2 regions of the Lactococcus sp. UBA7128 genome follow, and region 2 is predicted to be linked to the other one. Evidence: predicted binding sites of a transcription regulator. Region 2 holds the regulator's gene; the other holds the start of a gene.

Region 1 (3,427 bases), on a different contig from region 2:
GCATGGGAGGTAAACTTGTTACCATTGGTATCTTGATATCTGTTTATGGAACAATCAACGGCTATTCTATGACAGGTATGCGTGCTTCTTATGCCTTGGCGACAGAAAAGTCTTTCCCATTTTGGAAAACTTTCCAAAAACTTTCAACAAGTGGTGTTCCAGTAAATTCAGGTATACTTCAAGTTGCTATTGCTGCAATCATGTTGGTTGTGACTATGTTCTCAAGCGATGCCTTTGATTTCCTTACAAATATGTTGATATTTGTAATTTGGATTTTCTATACTATGGTCTTTATTACGGTATTTATCTTGCGTAAGAAAGAGCCAGAACTGGCACGACCATACAAGGTGCCACTCTATCCGATTATCCCAATTATTGCAATCGGCGGTGGTGTCTTCATCTTGTTCATGACTTTGATCAGCTCAGACTATATGAGTAATCAAATTCCAGCCTTAGTTGGTGTCATCTTTACATTAATTGGTCTTCCTATTTATAGCCATTTAGATAAGAAATACCATTGATAAAATGGGAAAAACGCTCAAAGTTTGCACAGGAGTGCTATAACTGAGCGTTTTTTGTGTGGGATTAGTAAAGTCATTGGCTAAGGCGGAAGCAAAATGATTGAGCATAATTTGAGATATGACAAGGCATCTAGCAAGTCAAGCTCTCCTATCTGCCAATCATACTAGACTAAAGCTCCTCTTTTTTTGGTTTCGTACTATAAATAATTGATACGGCTAAACTTGAGCGAGTATGCTGAAACTGCTGTTCTAAAACGTAGTAACCGTCATCCGCCAGTTCTTTTAGAAAAGCATTTACTTTTTTATCGAATACAGATGAGCTGTTTTCAGAAACGATATTTTCCATTATTGTTTTGCATTTCATAACGAACCTCCTACTTGTTTTTTTATCCCTAGTACACCTCTATGTTTCACGCTTTTAATAAGCATGGCATATAGAGTTTTTCTAAAAGCGAGATGCCACAGTTGAGAGTTTTAAGGAGAAGGGATATGCCTATAACCGTTTATCGTGAGTCATACACGTTTCTTATCCAAAGCTTATTTACGGAAAAAGGGCTGCTGGTTTATTCCTTACTTCTAAGGCACCCTCCTCCTATTCCTATACAAGCTCTTTTATCCCATCAGTGGTTGTACGTTTGCAGCCCCTTTATATTAATAATTATATAATATTTTTACAGATAAATGAATACGAAAACTTCATTTTTGGATAGAGAGCTTATACAAGTCAAAACAGGGGAGAACGGTCATTTTCGGTAGAACAGATACGGCTGTAATAGCTTTGATGAAACATGTTAGTTTCCTTGGAGCAATTGGGGATTACAATCTTTATCTAGTACAAAAGCTGAGAACTGAGTGCTCCTTAATTCATTTTCTATCTATGAAGCAGTTGACCTTATTGAGGCGGTATGTTACACTTTGCATATGAAAAAACTACTGGTACTGATTGACTTTCAAAATGACTTTATAGATGGCTCTTTGGGAACAGCTGAAGCACAAACTATTGTTCCGAGAGTGGTTGAGAAGCTTAATACTTATAAAGAGAGTGAACGCTTGGCGACACAAGACACACACTTTGAAGACTACTTAACAACGCAAGAAGGAAAGAATCTGCCCGTGCTTCATTGTCAAAAAGGAACAAAGGGTTGGGAAATTCGAAAAGAAGCTCAGGTAGGCTTTAAACGGGTCTTTGAAAAAAATATTTTCGGTTCAATACAGCTTGCAGAATACATTAGGGATGAGAGGGTTGAACAGGTAGAACTCATTGGTATCTGTACGGATATCTGTGTGATTTCAAATGCAATGCTGATTAAATCTTTTGCACCTGAAGTGAAAATTATTGTAGATGCCTCTTGTTGTGCTGGGGTCACGCCTGAAAGTCACGGTGCAGCGCTGGAAACAATGAAATCTTGCCAAATTCATATTATCAATGAATAAAGAAGAGCACATGGATCAGCTCTTTTTATTTTTCCTTGTAACACTATATATAGTGTGCTTTCTTTTATTTTCATGAAAATAGATACTATATATAGTGGAAAAAGCAAAAGTTATTTGATAGAATAGAAGGCAAGGAATTAAAAAAATAGGAGAGCAAATCAATGAAGGTGGTTGAAGAAAGCCTGGTAGAGGTTCAAGAAATTAGCGTTATAAAACGTGATGGACGTTCTGTAAAGTTCGACAGCAGCAAAATTTTTGATGCTTTAAAAAAGGCTGGTGATGAGGTGATACCACCAGTTTCGGAGACACGTATCGCTGAAATCTGTGATCGTGTGGTTCACGAAATTTTTACACGTTTCACGGACAATGTAAAGATTTATGAAATTCAGAGTATCGTTGAGCATATCTTGATGGAACTCGGGGAAACAAAATGGGCAGAGGTTTATACGACATATCGTACACAGCGCGATCTTGAAAGAAGTAAAGCCACAGATATTAACTTTACTATCGAAAAGCTTATCAACAAAGATCACACAGTTGTTAACGAGAATGCCAACAAGGACAGTGATGTTTTTAATACACAACGTGACCTGACAGCAGGAGCAGTTTCTAAAGCAATTGGCTTGAAGATGCTTCCTCCTCATGTGGCTAATGCCCATCAAAAAGGAGAAATTCACTACCATGATTTGGATTACTCTCCTTTTACAACCATGTCAAATTGCTGTTTGATTAACTTTAAAAATATGTTTGAAAATGGCTTTAAACTAGGGAATGCACAGGTGGATTCACCTAAATCTATTCAAACAGCGACAGCTCAAGCTTCACAAATTATCGCAAACGTAGCGAGTTCGCAATATGGTGGTTGTTCATTTGACCGTGCTGATGAAATTTTGGCACCTTATGCAAAATTGAACTATGCGAAGCATTTAAAAGATGCGGAAGAGTGGATTGAGCAGCCTGAAAAACGTGAAGCATATGCTAAAGCAAAGACCAAAAAAGACATCTATGATGCTATGCAGTCTTTGGAATATGAAATCAACACGCTTTTCACTTCGAATGGGCAAACGCCGTTTGTCACAGTTGGATTTGGTTTGGGAGAAGACTGGTATGCACGTGAAATTCAAAAAGCAATTTTGAAAGTACGTATCGGTGGTTTAGGTAAGGAACACCGTACAGCAATCTTCCCTAAGTTAATCTTTACACTCAAACGTGGGCTCAACCTTGAGGTGGGAACCCCGAACTATGATATTAAGAACTTAGCGCTGGAATGCGCGACAAAGCGGATGTATCCAGATATCTTATCTTATGATAAGATTGTTGAACTGACAGGCTCATTTAAAGCCAGCATGGGTTGCCGTAGTTTCCTTCATGGCTGGAAAGATGAAAATGGCAGGGATGTTACAGCTGGACGTAGCAATCTCGGTGTTGTTACGGTTAATCTCCCGCGTATTGCTCTGGAAGCAGCAGGCGAT
Region 2 (3,427 bases):
TCTCATCTGCTTTTTTTGTTTCAGCCAAATGTAGCTCAAGTTCTGTCATATTTAAGTTTGATGTGAAAAATGTTGGTAAGTTTTCTTGCATTCGGTGCTGTAATATAACCTGTAAGATACTGTCACGCACCCAAGCATTATTCAGTTCAGCTCCGATGTCATCCAAGACCAAGACTTCTACTTTTTTGATTTCATTCACCCAGTACTTGGCATTATCAAAGTCTAGGTCAGAAATAAAGGTCGGATAATGCAGCAGAGTAGTTGAAATACCTTTTTTGGCTAACTCATTCGCCATGGCAGCCATGAGGTAAGATTTTCCAACACCAAAATCTCCATAAATGTAGAGGCCCTTTTCTTTTGGATAATTGTCGATGAAGTTTTCTACCTTGCGGAAAAGATCAAACTGATTTTGATTGTCGGTCAATACATCCGCATAAAAATCGATCTGCTTCATCTCTCTAGGCAAGCCGATGATCTGAACACGGCGGAGTTGATTGCTTGCTTCTTGACGACGGGCAAGCTCTGCTGTCGTCTGATAAGAAACATCTGCATAACCGTGATTCATAATCAAGACAGGTTCATAGCCATCGGCCGCCATCTTCTCATGTTTTTCGAATTTTTTTCGCTCTTTGACAAATTCATAAAACTTAGAATAGCTACGCTGTACTTCATCTTCAGTCATTTGATTTTCTGAAATAAAAGCTTGAACCTGCTCATTTTTCATGACTTCAGACACAAGTTTATCGAAATTCCCACGTACATCTGGGCGCTTACTCAAAAGTTCTCCGATTGATTCCATGTTCACTTCTCCTCTCTGTCCTTGCGACGTGAAGCCTTATATTGCTCAAATTTTGCAATATCTTCCGCACTGGTCGTATTTACATAGCTGGCGTTCGACCATTCCGGTGCTTTTTTCACCAATTTTCCCTGATTTTTATGACTTTTATTGTTCTTTTGTCTTTCATCGGCCTTTTGCTGATGCTCCAAGATACGTTTTACCGCCGCTTCAGCATTATAAACTTTATGACGCAGCCAGTCATTGGCCAGCGTGTTCACAAAACTTGAGTTGAGGCTTGATTTTCCCTGCTGAATGAGCACATAATGAATCAAAATATTTTGAACTTGATCTGCTATATTTTGCTTGGTCAAACGATTAAGAATTTTCATTTCTTCCTGTGAGGCAAAGCCACCCGTTTGCTGTTTCAGCTTACTTAAGAAATCAGCAGGAGTTACTTCTTTACTGATAACAATCAAGTCTTGAAAGCCTTTAGGAAATTCAGACAAGGACGGCACGGGCTCAGACTTTCCAGCCAGCATGCTCGCAAGGTGAGCTATGTTCAAAGTCTTATCTGCATTGGCTGTTTGTTCTGCGGCTTTAAACAGTTCATACCAATTTAGGTCAAATTTTTCAGCTAGACTGTAGAGCGATAAAATATCTTGATTTTCATTAGAAAAAGTCAAATGCTGACTTTCCATAATGCTCTTAAAGGAAGTGAGATCAAATTTTTCTGGTTGAGCAAGCTTACTGCTCCTTTCAAACTTGACAGAATAAACTTCATGGAATTTTTTAGTAATTTCCAACGCATTGGGTTCATTTTTCTGAGCAAGCGCTTGAACTTTATTTTCACCAATTCGCGAAATTAATAACTGCTTATAGAAATCGTCTGCCAAAAATTCCTCAAAACTCAAAGGGCTTTTAAGCTCTAAAAAATAGCCAGGTTGTTGGTCAAAAACCCGAACCAGTCCAATCCCTGAAAGCTTGTCTAGCGCGTCAATGAAGGGATTGAGACCAAAATCAAGGTACTCCAAAAAATGAGAAATCTTGCCCGTCGAAAAAACGCGCAAGAGTTGATAAAGTCCAAATGCATCTCGACCAATGATTGGTAAATAAAGCAGCGAAAAAGTATCGGCATCAAAGCTGATTTTTCCTCGATTTAGAATAGAAAATGAATCACCTGGTCTCATAGTTCATCCTTTTATTTCTCTTTTTACAACCGTTAGTCTTTTTTGGTAATCTTTTTAAGTAAATCTTCGATTTCACTTACATCTTTAAATGAGCGATAAACACTGGCAAAACGCACATAAGTAATGTCATCCAAATTCATCAGTTCTTCCATGACAAATTCGCCAATGACTTCTGTACGTACTTCATTTTTTTCTAACTGACGTACTCTTTGTTCAACACGATCAACCAGTTTTTCTATAGCTTCACTGCTTACTGGACGTTTACGTGCACTGCGGACGACTCCTGTGATGATTTTATCACGGTTAAAGACTTCACGTGTATCGTCGCGCTTAATGACCAAAAGCGGCATTTCTTCAATACGCTCAAAAGTTGTGAAGCGATTTCCACAGCTTTCACATTCACGACGACGACGAATCATATTATCTGCTTGGCGTGAATCCACTACTCGTGACGATTCAGATTGACATTTTGGACATCTCATAGCTTAACCTCTCTTTGGGAATTTTGCTTCTAAACGGTAAATCACCTGCCCCTTACTTGAGAATTTTGCTTCATACTCTGTCATTACATTGACTCCGGCAAATTCTTCATCTGCGTGCAAGTCCAACCATACTTTTTCTAAAATCATACCATACTGGCTCATGCTTGCCAAAGAATATTCGAAAAGTCCACGATTATCTGTTTTAAAGTGGATTTCACCTTCTTTAGGCAATATTTGTTCATAAGTTTCTAAGAAAGACTTATAAGTCAACCGACGTTTTTCATGACGTTTCTTGGGCCAAGGATCACTGAAGTTAAGATAAACGCGTGACACCTCCGCATCTTCAAAATACTCTGTTAGAGCCGCGCCATCAACTAACATCATCTGTACGTTAGGGAGGTTGGCTTCTAAAGCTTTGTCCAAGGCATATGACAGCACAGATAATTGCATATCAATAGCGATGTAGTTTATGTCTGGATGTTGCGCAGCCATCCCTGTAATAAAAGCCCCTTTGCCACATCCAACTTCAATATGAATGGGATGATTATTTCCAAAGCGTTCTGCCCAGCGCCCCTTGAAGTCTGCTGGGTTTTCTACAACAACATGTGCGTTATTTTCTAAGTGCTCCGCAGCACCTTTACGATTTCTTACGCGCATTTTTTCTCCTATTTATTGAAAAAATAAGAAGGCAAGCCTCCTGATTTTATTATCTAATTTTTAAAACAAGCGACAAAAATCCTGAAAACGTGATATTTCTTGTTCCGTTTCCTTAATCTGATCCCTCGCCATATACTCTGATATTTGACGCAAAAACGAAAGTTTCCCATACCATATCAACTCACTTTTAATATTTGCTGCCACACCATAACCTGAGTCAAGCAACCATTTTTCCCACTCTTCTGGTTTTATATAATGTGTCAAGACGTGAGCTATATCGACAAGAGGACTGCTCAAAAGTACTGTATCCCAATCTACAAGGT

What was found. Region 2 encodes NrdR, which represses ribonucleotide reductase genes. Its sites were predicted from a motif close to ACACNATATATNGTGT; they were not measured.
Region 1: nrdD (anaerobic ribonucleoside-triphosphate reductase) is a predicted target of NrdR. The motif match lies at 1,996-2,011, and genes of this name have one in related genera.

Annotation. Positions count from the first base shown of each region.
Region 1 covers NZ_DKXK01000035.1:30,025-33,451, forward strand. The annotation lists gene B4H39_RS04475 (APC family permease) at 1-521, shown strand, start outside; gene B4H39_RS04480 (hypothetical protein) at 691-885, opposite strand; gene B4H39_RS04485 (cysteine hydrolase family protein) at 1,443-1,955, shown strand; gene nrdD (anaerobic ribonucleoside-triphosphate reductase) at 2,117-3,427, shown strand, end outside.
Region 2 covers NZ_DKXK01000080.1:15,847-19,273, reverse strand. The annotation lists gene dnaI (primosomal protein DnaI) at 1-799, opposite strand, end outside; gene B4H39_RS08825 (DnaD domain protein) at 802-1,965, opposite strand; gene nrdR (transcriptional regulator NrdR) at 1,998-2,447, opposite strand; gene trmB (tRNA (guanosine(46)-N7)-methyltransferase TrmB) at 2,451-3,104, opposite strand; gene B4H39_RS08810 (phosphotransferase family protein) at 3,165-3,427, opposite strand, start outside.